DNA from 2 places in the Paenibacillus sp. IITD108 genome. Region 2 is predicted to be linked to the other one. Evidence: a T-box and tRNA genes for the amino acid it is inferred to sense, from the RefSeq annotation. Region 2 holds a T-box; the other holds one or more tRNA genes.
The links. The T-box of region 2 lies ahead of V1L65_RS00275 (valine--tRNA ligase). A T-box ahead of a tRNA ligase gene usually reads a tRNA of that ligase, here a tRNA-Val.
Positions count from the first base shown of each region.

Region 1: it encodes a tRNA-Val, which carries the amino acid that the T-box ahead of V1L65_RS00275 (valine--tRNA ligase) is inferred to sense. The anticodon was not compared.

Region 1 covers NZ_JAZHCT010000036.1:45,301-53,760, forward strand. Annotated here, with positions in the region: gene V1L65_RS23795 (MFS transporter) at 1-674, opposite strand, end outside; gene V1L65_RS23800 (aminotransferase class I/II-fold pyridoxal phosphate-dependent enzyme) at 962-2,431, shown strand; gene V1L65_RS23805 (DUF1885 family protein) at 2,515-2,931, shown strand; gene V1L65_RS23810 (DUF1292 domain-containing protein) at 2,989-3,309, opposite strand; gene V1L65_RS23815 (stalk domain-containing protein) at 3,421-3,990, opposite strand; gene V1L65_RS23820 (MBL fold metallo-hydrolase) at 4,319-5,032, shown strand; gene V1L65_RS23825 (DUF3892 domain-containing protein) at 5,138-5,368, opposite strand; tRNA gene V1L65_RS23830 (tRNA-Val) at 5,753-5,828, shown strand; gene V1L65_RS23835 (acyltransferase) at 6,257-6,472, opposite strand; gene V1L65_RS23840 (hypothetical protein) at 6,519-6,683, opposite strand; gene V1L65_RS23845 (DUF2905 domain-containing protein) at 6,709-6,930, shown strand; gene V1L65_RS23850 (WGxxGxxG family protein) at 7,076-7,384, shown strand; gene V1L65_RS23855 (translation initiation factor 2) at 7,558-7,809, shown strand; gene V1L65_RS23860 (hypothetical protein) at 8,191-8,460, shown strand, end outside.
Region 2 covers NZ_JAZHCT010000001.1:55,142-63,601, forward strand. Annotated here, with positions in the region: gene V1L65_RS00275 (valine--tRNA ligase) at 1-2,545, opposite strand, end outside; T-box leader at 2,699-2,934, opposite strand; gene V1L65_RS00280 (stalk domain-containing protein) at 3,143-5,074, shown strand; gene V1L65_RS00285 (response regulator) at 5,122-6,294, opposite strand; gene V1L65_RS00290 (cache domain-containing sensor histidine kinase) at 6,291-8,078, opposite strand; gene V1L65_RS00295 (carbohydrate ABC transporter permease) at 8,088-8,460, opposite strand, start outside.

The DNA of each region.
Region 1 (8,460 bases), on a different contig from region 2:
ATTCCTGCTAAAGTGAATGTTACAAAAAAAGCGAGCACGTATAAATATTTAAGCGGTCCTTGAAATGCTTTCCAACGCGATACAGCTTTCTCAGAAGCCTTCTTGCGCTGTTCAGGCGGCAAAGACTCCTGCAGCTTAATAAACGCCATTACAAACGTTAAGAGCGTAAATATGGCAGCCGTGAAAAAAGGCGTGTTAAGAGAAACAACGCTTAATAAACCACCTACACCAGGCCCGATCGTAAAGCCGAGCCCGATAGACATTCCTACAAGCCCCATTCCTTTCGTACGCTGCTCAGGAGGCGTGATATCTGCTACATAGGCAACGATAACGGAAGCTACAGCACCAGAGAACAAGCCGCCTAGCGCTCTTGAAATATACATCATCGTCAAGCTTTCGCCCGCCAAGCCGAATAGCAAAAAGCTGACAGAAAAACCGATCAGACCTGTTAAAATAATTTTTCTTCTGCCTATCCGGTCAGATAAATTGCCCCAAAGAGGCGATAATAGAAAGGACACCGCAGAATATAATGCCAGCATTCTCCCTGTATGTAGTTCAGCCCCGGTCGGATCAGCTTTTTGTATGATTTCCGGCATAACTGGAATTATAATACCGAAGCCAATAAATGTAATCATTAAGATTGCCATTACAATGATCATACGACTATTTTTCATTCGTAATATCCCTCCATTATTTCATCGTACCATATTCTACTACTTTACAGGTTTGAACATTTCAAGAACAAATAAACCGCTTCCTGCATAACTAATTATTTCATTTTATGTAAACGCTCAAACACGATGATGTGCAGTCGTCTGGCGGTTTAATCGACTATTCGGACGAAAGAATGCCGCGAATTTTTACAAGCTTTCCTTTTTCAAAAAAAGACGCTTGCATTCCCCTTCTTTTTTGCTATACTCTACTTTGTTTGTACATCTGATGAAAGGCAGGGATGCTGGCGATGGATCACAATAAAACACCGCTCTTCACTGCGCTTCGCAAGCATGCGGAGCACAATCCCGTGCAATTCCACATTCCGGGACATAAAAAAGGGGTAGGAAGCGACCCAGAGTTTAGAGCATTTATCGGAGACAATGCGTTGTCAATCGATTTAATTAATATAGCTCCACTCGATGATCTGCATCAACCGACAGGCGTTATAGAAGAAGCCCAAAAACTTGCTGCACATGCTTTCGGTTCCGACTATACTTATTTTTCTGTACAAGGCACAAGCGGCGCCATCATGACAATGATACTTACAGTCTGCTCACCCGGCGATAAAATCATTGTCCCGCGCAATGTGCATAAATCTATTATGGCGGCGATTATTTTTGCCGGCGCAAGACCGGTATTTATATCCCCTGCTCGAGACAGCAATCTGGGCATCGATCATGGCATCACAACCCGTTCGGTAAGACGCGCCATTGAACGCCATCCGGACGCCAAAGGTGTACTTGTCATTAATCCTACTTACTATGGCATTTGCGCTAATCTTAAGGAAATTGTAGACCTGGTGCATAGCTATGACATTCCAGTGCTCGTTGACGAAGCGCATGGTGTGCTCATACATTTCCATGATAAATTACCGATGTCGGCCATGCAAGCAGGCGCTGATATGGCTGCAACGAGCGTCCATAAGCTGGGCGGTTCGATGACGCAAAGCTCTGTTCTCAATGTAAAAAGCGGAAGAATCAACCCGCAGCGCGTCCAAACGATTATAAGCATGCTGACTACAACTTCGACTTCCTATATTTTGCTTGCTTCGCTGGATACATCTCGCCGCAATCTGGCTTTGCACGGCTATGAAATTGCGGAAAAAGCTATAGAGCTTGCAGAATATGCCCGCCAAGCGATTAATAAAATTCCTGGCCTGTACAGCTTTGGCGAAGAAATTCTTGGCGATGAAGCTACTTATGATTACGATCCGACCAAAGTGACGATCCATGTAAGACATTTAGGCATTACAGGCTATGAAACCGAAAATTGGCTGCGCGATCATTTCAATCTCGAAATTGAAATGAGTGATATGTATAATATTTTGTGCTTAATTACGCCTGGAGATACCTCAGATTCTGTTGGAATGCTAATCGAAGCACTTACAGCCTTGTCAGCGGCCTTCTTCGAAGGCGCTGAAGCACGCGAGCTCGTTGTGAAAATACCTGAAATCCCTCAGCTTTCACTAACGCCCCGCGATGCTTTCTATGCGGAAACAGAAGTCATCCCGTTCCGGGAATCTGCCGGCAGAATTATTGCCGAATTTATCTATGTGTATCCGCCAGGCATTCCTATTCTGCTTCCGGGCGAAGTAATTTCCCAGTCCAATATCGATTACATCGTCGATCATGTTGAAGTTGGCTTGCCTGTGAAAGGTCCTGAGGATCGCAGCATAGAATTTGTTAAGGTTATTGTAGAAGAAACAGCCATTTTCTAAATCAGCGGATCTTGAAGCGTTAAATTGGTAATTTTATTGTAAACATTACCAATTCATGCTAATATGGGGCTGGGGTGATCGAAGTGAGTCAGAGCGCATTTATTAAACTTGTGCAAGGTTCTGTGGATTTCGATTTAACGACTGCTGCTATTCAGAGCAAGCTTAAGCAATATTGCGATCAGGCTGCTCGAACCGGTGAACAGCTGGGCTGGAATTACGCTGACGCCGCCTTCCCTTACACGATAGTAGAATCTGAGGATGAACGCTGGTTTTATCTTAAGGGAGCAACCGCACACTACAACCATATTATTATGGGCATCGGCAATGCAGAGTGCTCGCAAGGAAATACCGTTCCGTGCATTCAAGTCGTTTTACCCAAAACAGCCACGCATGGCGACAAAGGAAAAGCTAATGAGTATTCTAAATATATGGCAAAGCAGCTGCAAGCTGAGCTGACTTTGTTCAATGGCCGGACTATTTATTATAATCCGCGCAAATAAAAGGGATGTCCCATGTATGCTGCATGGGACATCCCTTCTTTTACTTTTATAGAAAGCCTATTGCTCAATGCCTTCATTTTCTTTGCGCGCAATTTCTTCGTAAATAGCTGCAACGCGATCCCATTCTGCATCATCTTCAATGCCTACAAGGAATGCTTCGTCATTTTCTTCCTCGATACGGAAAATTACTCCGTCCGCTTCTGGATCTTGACGATCCAACAATACTGCATATACATTCTCTTCGGATTCAAATGTATAAACCATAACCATCTCACGCTCTTGGCCTTCGTCGTCTGTTACGATAAATACATGCTCCTCATGCTCATGATCATGATCATGTCCGCAGCCGCAATCTGCACCATGCTGATGCTCGCTCATGCAAGAAAACCCCATTTCATTTGTTATGTACACAGCTTATCCTAACACGTTAAATATATTCGGGTCAAACTGCACGGCAGGAAAGAACGCCATTTTTCTTCGAGCACTAGCTTATCTTGATGTGATCACTTTTTCTGAAACAGCGGTCCAATCATCATTCGCAGACATCTTCATAAAAAACTTAATCGTATACTTGCCGGCTGTTTCAAAGCGGTAATCAATTTCTTCAGTTACAAACCAGAAATTATCATTCTTTTGATTAACCGATTCAGTTTGAATTACTCTTTCCTTGCCCTTTGGATCAAAAATAGATACTTTAACCGCAGCTATGTCGGTTTTCAAATTATCGATTTGTGAAAACACATGAAACTTGTAAGAGCCTCGGTCTACAATTCCAAACGAATTTGAGCTTTTGCCTTGAAATACAAACATATGTACATTCGGCTTATAAATGACCGCAGCTTTTTTATTGCTGTCCCACTCGATTAGCGCTTGGAACGAGCTCGCAAGCTGTCTGAGCGGCAAATATGTTTTTCCTTCTATTAATGCTCCATCATCACCAAGCTCAGAGCCATTGAAAATTACACTGACTTTATTGGCAGCTGTATTAGCAAAAATCATACTGCCACCCCATACGCTTAAAAGCAATACTGCAACTGCTACTTTCTTCTTCATTGACATCTATGCAAGCCCTCCGTCCAAATGTTCTCGTCGTAGATGTATACTGCATTTCAGTCATAAAGTTGCGCCGTTCAACGCAAATAGTTGTTCTTTTTTAATAGAGATTTTTCTTATACTACATTAACGTACTACATTAACGAAAATTTTGATAAACTTCGCTATATCTCTGTCACAACCTGTTGAAATATGCGCTTGCCTGGGAAATATAACAAGCAGATGATTGATTATTTCCAAAAATATCATTATTATTTACATAAGCTATATAAGCAGCTTTTTTTATTTCATTTCTAATTACTCGGTTATTGGAGGCTGTGTATTGAACATTCAAATGGTTGGCACGGGCAGCGCCTTTGCCAAAAAACATTATAATAATAATGCATTAATAAAAAGCGGCGGCAAAACCATATTGCTCGATTGCGGAATTACATTGCCTCATGCGCTTTACGAGCTAGGTTATAATTTCGGTCAATTAGATGCTGTGCTTATAAGCCATATTCACGCAGATCATGTTGGCGGATTAGAAGAACTTGCTTTTCAAATGTTATTTAATTATAACCGTAAGCCAGTTTTGTATATTGCCGAGCCACTTATTTCGCCGTTATGGGAGCATACACTGCGCGGCGGCCTTACACAGGGTGAGCTTACTTCATTATCTGATTTTTTTGAAGTAAGACCCCTGAAGCCGAATGAATATGCGCCTCTGACCGAAGAGCTTTCCGTCATGCCAATTCAGACAGCTCATATTCCGGGAAAACCCAGTTATTCCTTTCTTATTAACGACCGTTTTTTTTATTCAGCAGATATGCAGTTTGACAGAAAGCTGCTCGAATTACTGCATGAACAAGGCGTCGAGACGTTCTTTCACGACTGCCAGCTAGAACCTCCCGGCAATGTGCATGCATGCCTGGACGAGCTGCTTACGCTTCCTGATGCGATACAGCAAAAAATGTGGTTAATGCATTATGGCGATGCCATTAGCGAATATATAGGAAAAACCGGCGCAATGCGTATTGTTGAACAAGGAAAAATGTATAGCTTTTAAAATTAGCGGCTATTTAGCGCAAGTTAGCATGTTAGCAAGTTAGCGCAAGCAAAAAAGCTGTCACGCTTTGAAGCGTGACAGCTTTTTCGTTAGTAAAACCGAACGTTAAAATGAGGGCAAATTGTCTAAATTGTTCGATGGATCGCCGTCTGCATCTCCGCGAATATACAATTCGCCGTCGCGGCCCTTGAAAAGATTAACGCCGCTAATATTTCCTGCATTTACTTCCTGCTTCGCCTGGTCATAATCCAGTACTCTTCCGCTGCACGTTTTAAAAGCTGTCAAATCGCCGTCGCCATTTTTTTGTACAGCTACAAAGCTCTCCCGCTTGCCCATTCTATTCTCAATGAAATCATGTGCCATTTATGTCATCCTCTCTTGCTGTCATTGTCAGTATGCAGATGTAAAACCATTGCCTGACACCTTTAATATTGTCCATTTTCAAGCGGGCTATTCATCATCACTTTGCGAGCTGGAACGAAAAAATCGCACTGTCGCTGCAATGACAATTACAATTAATACAAACATCCCACCTAGCCACACAACTAGCTCCACGACTTGATCTGCCATCTTATTCCCGCCTCTCATTATATTTCTATCAAACTATGCGTAACATGCATTGCTCATAACCTTAAAATAATGAATTGGTGAGAAAATGAGATGAATATATTGACAATGCGTTTTCAATTTGCTATATTAATATTTGCATCTGCATAATATGATCTGATAGCTCAGCTGGGAGAGCACCATCTTGACAGGGTGGGGGTCGCAGGTTCGAACCCTGCTCAGATCACCATAACTTAGAAGCTGAAAGCCTTGATACTCAAGGCTTTTTTTGTTTTATAACAGATGATTGAAATATATAGTACAGATAAGTTTTTCGCAATTGTTGTAAAATCGATGTGAATATCCACTCCCAACGACGCGATGTTATTTGCGGTGCGGTCATCCATGACCGTTAGAACCAAAAAAACAGTCTTTTTGTTGCATATGTGGACATTTATGTCCTTTAGAAGAAAATTCCTTCGAAATCTCGAGCTTTTAACCCGCTAACGGAAATTTCCGTCCGTTAGAAAGTAGAAGTTGACGAAAAATGAGCGCTAACGGTCATTAGTGTCTGCATCATAAGGATCAATTCGAGCTCAACACACTTATTCACAATTTTAACTAATGCATTATTGCCTAAGCTAAGAAAAAAGCACCGATCAGGGTGCTTGAGTTGCATTACTTTTCTATAGATTTTATTTTTATGGCAGGAACGCCAGCATATAATGAGTCCGGCTCACAATCTTTAGTAACAACCGCTCCAGCAGCAATAACGCAACCATCACCAACGGTAACACCTGGCAATATTGTTGCTCGAGCTCCGATCCAGCAGCCCTTTCCGATAGTCACTGGCTTGCGATTAGATTCACCGGCTCGTTTTGATGATACCGCCAAGCGTTTATGCTTGGCTCGCAATATAAATGACTTCTTTTAATATACTCTACTTCAAGAATATTCCTTTACGACTAACGGCATAATATTTCTCGGAGGTGAGCTGCACATGAAATGTGTCTACTGTGAAAACTTGCAGCAAATAAAAGGAAGAAAACACCAATGTTACATATGCGCCATCGTTAGAGCCCGTTAACAGGTTATAAAACAACATCCTTCAACAAAGGGGCTGAGATGTATTGAATGGCATTCCGAAATTGCTCATGATAGCCGGTATCGTGCTTATCGTTATTGGATTAATTTGGGCTGGTTTAGGGAGGTTTATAAACCTTGGGCGTCTCCCTGGTGATATAGCAGTCGAAAAAGGAAGTGTAAAGTTTTACTTCCCCATCGTCACTTGCATAGTTATAAGCATTGTATTGTCAATTATCGCTTATATAGCTAGATGGTTTTTTAAGTGATACTATATCAGGTAATAATCCAGTAAGTGGGTATCATAGGAGGTAATCATTGGGCGGGATTTTTCATTTCTAAGTCTAAGAATATTTTTCAAAACAACGGAAACCTTAAAAAAGTACGAAAATAATAATAAGGAGGATTATCGTTTTGAAAAAAATATGCTCGTTTGCTTTTACCTTTACTGTGTTATTATCTTTACTGTCAAGCCCCGCCTATGCACTGGACAATAATCAAACGAATGTTATCCAGAATATTGATTTAACCACCCACCAAATGAACAATTACAAATCAAGCGATGGTGGAATGGATGGATACAGAGTAGATGGAAGATCTAACATAAATAATTACCGTACATCTGCTGTAGATAACAATAGAGGTACTAATTGGAGCTGGATTGGATTGCTTGGTTTAGCTGGTTTGTTCGGATTAAGAAACCGAGAAAGAGAACGTTCCTAACAAATGATTTTAACACCCCCTTTATCCAATGGGGGTTTTTCTTATTATGGAATATTTGTTGCTTAGCTAAAGCGGTTTGCAATTTGAAAAGCACTGCTGCTGCTCTTCTAAAAATCGTTACGGTGCATATATTACATTAGGCTTTTCATTATCTATTAAGAAAGGGATTATATATGAACCGCAATAATAATGATTTAGATCAGTTAGATAAAGATATTCTAATCGCCAGAATTGCTTTCATCGGATCATCAATCACACTGCTTGGTGATGGTTTATCTGCTGTTGCCGCCGGGCTTGCTTTAGAAGTGTTAGAAAACCCAAGCGAAACAAGATTTCAAAATCATACAATGCAGATAGACTCTACTCAAAAACAGTTAGACTATTTTATAAACGAATTAATAAAAATTAGAAAAGTGATCAGATAAATAAATGAATTGCTGTGGCTTCTGCTGCTAACTGCCTAACGTCCATAGCAACTATCTATTATGCTTCCCCCTCCCCTCTATTAATGCCATCATTCCATCAGCAAAATCTATTGGTTCTTTATTCTTGTTACTTTCTATTGTAATTATCGCCCCCCAGGCTTATTCTTCGGGCTTTTTGGGACAACCCTCAAACAAATATTAGATAAGCTTAATCACTTTTGAATTGGGTGATAAAAACGCCCCTAGGAGCGCTGCTTCATAAACTTTATTTCACTTTATTAAATAATCTGCAGCTTCAGCTTTCTGCTGCAATGCGTCCATTGGGTATTTTTCAACAATTGTTGAGCACACTATACAAAATGAATGGTGTGGAGGTTCGCTATGACTGAAAAAGATGGTTTTATCGAAGAAGAACGAAATGAATTTACTGATCTTGCTACAGTTGAATCTCAACGCAATGACTTAATCGCTGAAGAATTCCCTGAAGGTCCTTATGGTTCGACCATTAATGCTGAAAAATTAGGAAAAAGTACGCCATGGCGCATTGATCAACGCTCCCCTAATGCATTTGATTATGAAAACCGAGAACTTCATGCAGGAATGGAACGTGAATATGAAGGTGACCAAGGTCAAGGCAATGCTGCGCTAGAT
Region 2 (8,460 bases):
CAAAGCCTTCATTGCTCAGCTTTTTCTCCACGCGCTCAACCTCGGCATTCAAATGCTGCATTTCTTTTTCCAAACGAGCAATCTCCTGCGAAATATCAATCAAGCCAGCAAGCGGCAAGTAAAGCTCTGCTCCCGTTACGATAGCAGTCATCGCTTTGTCCGGCGCATGAAGCGCTACGTTGATCTCAAGCAAAGAAGTACCGCAGAACCGTTTAACAAACTCCTCGTTACGGCTCAATATCCCTGCTGCCGCCTCGCTCGTCGGCTTTACCAGCAGCTCTACCTTTTTGCTCATCGGCACATTGACTTCAGCGCGAATGTTGCGGACAGCACGAATCATTTCCATAAGAAGTTCCATTTCTTTTACAGCATCCGGAGCTTCCAAATCTGCTTCGTAACGCGGCCATTGCGCAAGAGTGATCGATTCACCTTCATGAGGAAGATGCTGCCAAATTTCCTCACTTATAAATGGCATGAACGGATGAATAAGACGCTGCGTGCGATCCAATACATACACGAGCACCGATTGCGTTGCCCGCTTTGCTTCTTCATCAGTCCCGTTCAAGCTGAGCTTGGAAAATTCAATATACCAATCACATAGATCATCCCAAATGAAGTTGTACAGCAGCCGGCCTGTTTCACCAAATTCATAGCTGTCAATTAAGCGGGTAACGTCTTTGACCGTCTCATTCAAGCGATGCAAAATCCAACGGTCAGCTGTGCCTAGCTTGCCTGTCAAGTCGATATCCTTCGCTTCAAAGCCTTCCAGATTCATCATCGCAAAGCGGGAAGCGTTCCATATTTTGTTTGCAAAATTACGCGCCTGCTCTACCTTCTCGGTACGGTAGCGTAAATCCTGGCCAGGTGTGCTGCTTGTAGAGAGCATAAAGCGCATAGCATCAGCGCCATACTGCTCAATAACTTCAAGCGGATCTACACCATTGCCGAGCGATTTAGACATTTTTTGGCCGTCGCGGTCACGAACAAGCCCGTGCAGCAGCACATCTTTAAACGGCATTTGATCCGTAAACTCAAGAGCTGTAAATATCATTCTAGCAACCCAGAAGTAAATGATATCATAACCCGTTACCATGACATCAACTGGGTAGAAGCGTTTCAAATCCTCAGTTTGCTCCGGCCAGCCCAGTGTTGAGAACGGCCATAAAGCGGAGCTGAACCATGTATCAAGCACATCGTTGTCTTGAATCAAATGATCGCCTGCAAGATCCTCGCGCGACACATGCATCTCGCCAGTTGCCTCGTCATACCAGGCAGGTATGCGGTGGCCCCACCACAATTGTCTGGAAATACACCAGTCGCGAACATTCTCGATCCAGTTCATATATATTTTTTCGAAGCGGTCAGGCAGGAAGGTAACGCCTTTTCCTTCCTTCTGCGCTTTAATTGCTGCTTCAGCCAAAGGCTTCATCGCTACAAACCATTGCGTGGACAAATACGGCTCAACTACTGCTCCGCTGCGCTCGCTGTGCCCAACCTGATGCACATGCTCCTCAATCAGCACGCATACGCCGCTTTCCTGCAGATCAGCAACAAGCTTCTGACGGCATTCAAAACGGTCCATTCCTTTATACGGGCCAGCTTCATCATTCATAACGCCGGACTCATCCATTACGATGATTTGCGGCAGCTGATGGCGCTCGCCCACTTCAAAGTCATTCGGATCATGAGCAGGTGTTATCTTAACTGCTCCCGATCCAAATTCTTTCTCCACATACTCATCGCCGATAATCGGAATTTCTCTGTTCACAACTGGAAGCAGCAAGGTTTTTCCGATCAAATGCTTGTAACGCTCATCCTCAGGATGAACCGCAACAGCTGTATCGCCGAGCATCGTCTCAGGGCGAGTTGTCGCAACAGTAAGATGTCCTGTTCCGTCAGCTAATGGATATTGCAAATGATACAAGCGGCCGTTAACCTCTTTGTACTCTACTTCAATATCAGAAAGCGCCGTTCTTGCAGCCGGATCCCAGTTAATAATTTTTTTGCCGCGATAAATAAGCCCTTTGTTATATAAGGAAACAAACACCTCACGAACAGCCTTGGAAAGCCCTTCATCCAAAGTAAACCGCTCGCGCGAATAATCAAGCGAAAGGCCCATCTTCGCCCATTGATCGCGAATCGTGCCTGCGTATTGATCCTTCCATTCCCATACCTGCTCTAGGAAAGCCTCGCGGCCTAGATCATGGCGCGACAAGCCCTGCTCGCGCAGCTTTTGCTCCACCTTCGTTTGTGTCGCGATGCCGGCATGGTCTGTCCCTGGCAGCCACAACGTATCGAAGCCCTGCATTCTTTTTGTACGGATTAAAATATCCTGCAATGTAAAATCAAGCGCATGCCCGATATGAAGCATGCCTGTTACATTGGGCGGAGGTATTACGATCGTAAAGGTTTCAGCCTCCGGCCGTTTTCCTGCTTCAAAGTAATTTCCTTCCTGCCAATATTTATACCATTTCTGCTCGGCAGCTTTTGGATCATACGTCGTTGCCATTGAAATATTCGCTTGCTTATCTGACATAACTTCCATCCTCCACAAATCAACTTGGCTAAGGATAAACGGCTCCGCCGTCTTTCGCTTAAACGAACTAGGCGCGTTTACCGGTGAAATATAAGAACATCATAAGGGAACACAACTTATACATGTCTTATATTTAAAAATAAAAAACCTTCCATCCTCACAATAAAGGACGAAAGGTTCTGCTTCCGTGGTACCACCTTTGTTCCATGCGGCGATCGCAGCATGACACTCAAACACGATAACGGCTGTAACCGGCCTGACTTAGTCGACGATCAATATCGATTCAATCGGGCAACTCCAGGGCGACTCGTGTACAGCAATAACCTGCGGAACCTCACAGCGCAACGGCTCCGCTCTCTGAAGGCTGACTGTGCACTATTCCCCTTCAACGTCTTTCAAAACATATATAATTAATCATACATTTCTTGTTGACTATAGTCAACCTTTGTTTCATTTTTGCCTACATTGTCCAGACAGTTTTCACATTGAATTATTAGGTTTTAGCCTATAAATACATTTTTCCAGTATAAGAAGGATTTCCCATGTCTTTAGGCGTATATAAACAGTGTTCAAAATCAAACACATTTCGGAAGGTGGAGTATTAGTTTGCGGATAAAAATAAGTATTTTAACGCTTGCAGTTGCATGGATTGCGGGAATGCTTGCTTGGGCGCCATCAACTTCATTTGCAGCTAATTCAGCTGGGCTCGACAGCGGGCTCGAAGCTGCCATAAGAGAGCAGCTTGCACTAAATGAAAAAGTGCTTTTAACAACAGATGAAATAACCCTATTGACTTCATTAGTAATCGAATCGGAGCATAATGTAAAATCATTAAACGGATTAAAGGATGCTCTCTTTCTTGCGGTTTTGGATATAGAGGGAAATAAACCCATTGATATTTCGGTATTACGAGGTCTCCGCAGTCTTCAATTGCTTACTATTGACGAGGAGGTATTGGATTCAACTGCAATAGAAATAATTAAGTCGCTAGAAGGTGAAGGTGTTGACGTTACCATTACAAGTAAAGAGCCTGATGAGACGCAGCCAATTGAAGTATTTATTGATGGCGAGCTAGTCCATTTTACCAAAGACCCAGTTATTATCAATGGCACCACAATGGTTCAATTTCGCCCCATTTTTGAGAGCTTTGGACTAGAGGTTGGCTGGAATGCGGAGAGCCGCACTGTATCAGGTGCGCAAGACCGCCTATTGATTGAGCTCATTATAGGCAGTAAGCTTGCAAATGTGAGCGGCACTGAACTGAATCTGCCAGTCGCTCCCATGCTTAAAGATGGCAATACGATGATTCCACTGCGCTTTATTGGAGAAGCTACCGGCAGAAGAGTACTATGGGATGGCGAGAGCCGCACGATCGACATTGATTCTAGTATTACTTCCTACAATTTAGGCATTATTTACTCCAATAAAACAGCTTATGAAGGAGAAGTGGCAAATGGCATACCTAATGGCAAAGGTAAGCTTATTCACGATGGCGAGCTATTTTTTGAAGGACAATTCAAAAATGGAAAAATAGAAGGCATTGGAAAAATGTACGACATCGATAATCCGAAATCGTACTATGAAGGCAATTTCCAGAACAACCGTTTCCATGGCGATGGAAAACTGATTTATGATGATGGCGGTTATCATGTAGGCTCATACGACAACGGCATGCGAGAAGGCAACGGGAAGCTGTACTCTGGAGATGGCAAGCTATCCTACTCAGGCATGTTCAAGCTCGATGCCCTTCATGGGGCAGGTACTGGTTATTATAATAGTTACAAGTATGTTGGAGAGTATGCTTTCGGAAGCTTTAACGGCCAAGGAAAGCTTTCCTATCAAGACCAGCTTATTTACGATGGAACATGGGTTGATGGTTTAAGGGATCAAGGCAAAATCTTTTACGAAGGCAAGCTAAACTATGAAGGAACGTTCTGGAAAGACAGACCACATGGTTACGGGAATTTCTATGATGAACAAGGAAAGCTTACCTATAGGGGACAAATACACACTTATCAAAAAATGGGAGTAGGCATTATTTATTATGCAGATGGCAAGCGCTATATTGGCGAAGTATTTGACGGTTTGCCGGATGGTTTTGGCCTATTGAAAGATGCTAAAGGCTCAATTATATTTACCGGTTACTTTGTTGACGGTGAAATTGATGAGGATCCTTCTGCAACTGCTCAAAGTACAGATGCAGCGAAAAAGCTGCTGAGCAAGAAATCTCGCCATTACGTTATTGACGGATACTATTCGAATGATCTTGGACTGACTCCGAAGCAAGCGGCCATGTATATCTTCCTAAATTCAGAGGAAGACCTCAACATATATAATAACTTGCCAAAAGATGTACAAAAAGCTTTTATTAACGAATATGCGCAGCGGTATTGGGGTGATGTGATAGGCGTCGATGAATGCTTTACTTATATCGCGTACGGGAGTCTTGTTTATGCATCTGCTGTTCTAAGCTACGAAATGGAGAATGAACAAGTAGAGCTTTCGAGCTTCCCTAAAGGTAAAGAGGTAATTCTATAATAAAAATAGTCTTCCATGCACTTTCAACGGCATGGAAGACTATTTTTTCATAAAGAAGTTAAGCCGCCCAAACGGCACTCCGATGGTGTGAGACCTGTTTTTTTACGGAATATTTGCGAGAAATGCCGCACATCAGGATAACCGACTCGCTCTGCTATTTCACTTATTTTCAGCTCAGACTCCCGCAGCAGTGTCATCGCCCGGTCAAGCCTCTGTTGGGTTACATAATCCTTAAAGCCATGCCCCGTCTTCTGCTTAAACAGCTGACTGAAATATACGGGGTTTAAAAATACGAATGAAGCAACCTTCTCAAGCGTCAGCTCTGCTGCAAAATTAGTATGGATATACTGCAGTGCGACCTCAACCGCCTTTTCACCGCCGCTTGCATAATGATCATACACTTTTGATTCTGACATCTTGCGCATTAGTCTTATCTGCTCAGGAACGCACGATATATTATTAATATGGCCGGAATGCAGTACTTGAAATGGTATTTTCAAATAGCGTTTTAAATGGGTCCGCAGCTGTTCGATCAGCTTGCCAAGCTCTTCCCCTTCACGCAATGTGACGAGCCCGAGCAGATTTTTGCTGTCTATGCTTGCAACAAAGCCTTTTCCTGCACAATCCATCAGCTCAGATAACACATTATCGACAATGAAATGCTCCAATCTTAAATCAGCTTCTCCGTCCATCCTCAGCATAATGAGATGAAAATACGGATGATCTCCGATTATAGGTGATATATCGATACCTCCCAAATCGAGATTGGACGCCCAGCGAGCCGTAACAGCCTCGCGCAAAAATCTTAAATTTTGCGTGAGCAGCTTCACTTCTTTTAACCGTTTATTTTCTGCAGCGATTTCCTCATCCATTTCTTTTAATTTCTCGATGAGGCTATCTTTCCCGATCGGCTTCAGTAAATAATCCTTGGCGCCAAGCCGGACTGCTTCCTGAGCATACGCAAATTCTGAGTATGCCGAAATAACAATCCATTTGATATGGGCGAGGCGCCCCCGTGTCAGGCTGATCAGCTCCAGTCCCGTCATACCTGGCATTAATACATCCGTAAGGACAAGATCAATCGCCGCTTTTTGAAGCAGCTCAACCGCTTCAGCAGGGCCGGCAGCAATAAAAACCTGATGCTGTGGAAAATGATTGCGGATCGTTCTCTCGATTCCGTTGCGAATGACACTTTCATCGTCCACCACGAGAATATTCATCGCTTATCCTCCTCTCTGTCAAGCACCGGAAAGGATGCCGTAACAATCGTTCCCTTGTCAAGCGTGCTCTGTATTTGCAGCCCATAGCTTTCACCAAACATAAGGCTGATGCGCCGATGTACATTAAGCAGACCAATGCTTCGGCGTTCCTCCCGTTCATTGCCTGCTTTCTCGGCATTCTCTCTGCCTGCGAGCGAATGAACAACCCGTTCGAGCGTCTCTTGCTCCATGCCGACGCCGTCATCTTCTACAATAATTTCCAGCTTTCCTGCTGCATGCCTAGAGTATACCCTTAGCACACCTGACCGATTAAGCGGCTCCAGTCCATATTTGACCGCATTTTCAACGATTGGCTGCAAGATCATTTTGGGAACTAATGTTTTAAGCCAACGCTCCTCTACCTCAATATAAAGATTTGCCCGTCCGCCAAGCCGAGTTTCTATAATTGTAAAATAATGCTTGATTTGCTCCAGCTCCTGCTGCAGCGAAACGCGTGATGCTTCTTCCCAGTCGCTGCTGTAGCGAAAAATTTTCGACAGCGCCAAAATAACTCCGCCCAGCCGGTCATTCTCGCGCTCATCCAGCATCCAATAAATCATATCGAGCGTATTAAAAAGAAAATGAGGGTTTACCTGGGCCTGCAGCGCCTGCAGCTCTGCATGCTTCTCGCTGATCGAGGCCATCTTAATGCGCTCGATCAGTTCATCCATCTGCTCTACCATTCGATTAAATGAGCCTACTAGAACATTAAGCTCACCGTAAGATTCGACATGCACTCTTCCTTTAAAGTTGCCAAGCTCCACCTGTTTCATCTGCTGGATTAGCCTCTTGAAAGGCGAGGAGAAGGAACGGGACACAAGCGTTGCTAGAATAGTAGCTGCAGCTACCAGCACTAATATAACCGTAAGCAAAAATTGCTGCGTTTCCTTCAGCTCCAGCTGCAGCTCCCGGCTCGGCGTGACGCCGAGCATCGTCCACTCAGCCATCCCGATCTTGGCAGCAGTGACTAAAGCATGATCGGTCCCATGTACTATTATTTTTCCCTCGCGCAAGCTGTTGGAAAGGTTTGCAGGCAGCTCGGTATCATCCTCGCTAGTCCGAATAATATCCTGACCTGATGCGTCCTGTATGATGACATAACTGCCTGGACCTAGGCTCGCATTCGACAGCGCTGAGTATATCGCTCCTACATCTGTTTCGATCAGAACGACTCCGATAGATTTCAATGCGGTAAGCTCATATAATTGCCTGCCGAATGCAAAAACTGGCTGACGTATCCCCCCGCTCATTAACGATTCAGGGTATACACCGAGCCATCTCATTTCTCCGGTCGATTGCTGCAGCTCCGCAAACCAGGCCATCTCGGAATAGTCCCGGACTGAGGCTCCATTGGAACGGTCAAAGCTGAACACTTTATCTTCGTTAGTAACAATATGAATACCTAATATATCGCTGCGGGAATAAAAAATAGCACCTATGCTATCAGTAATTCGTCTCTCCAAATTAACGGCTTCGACCGTATCCGCAATAGTGTAATTCTGCAGGAGCCTCATTAAATCATAATTGCTGTTCAGAGATTTTGTAACGCTGTCATAGCCTTTCAGCAGCAGATCGAAAAGGCCGACCGTCTGCGATATATTTTTCTCGGCAATGGTGACGACCTTCTCTTTTATTTGATCGGTTGCGCGCTGGTAATAAGCAAAGCTGACGATAGCCAGCAGTCCTAGCGAGCTAAGCAGAAATATAAGAAACAAGCGATTATGAATCGATTGAAAATTTTTCATGCTTTCATATTACCCCTTAACGGCGCCTGCTACCATGCCTTTCGTAATTTTCTCTGACAGCAAGAAGTAAATAATAATTACCGGCAAAGCTCCAAGCACTAGAAAAGCGCCTATCGCTCCATAATTGACGGAGTATTGGCTGACAAAGCTGTATAACCCGAAAGGAAGTGTTTTAAGCCGCTCCGATGATATAAAAGTCGCAGCCAAAATATATTCATTCCAAATGTTAATAAAGGTTAAAATCAAAACCGTCATGATCGGCGGGATGGAAACAGGAAGTACGATGCTCCGAAAGATCCGGAATGCTCCTGCTCCGTCCATAATAGCGGATTCTTCTATCTCATGCGGAATCGTTCTCATAAAGCCGCTCAGAATAAATACG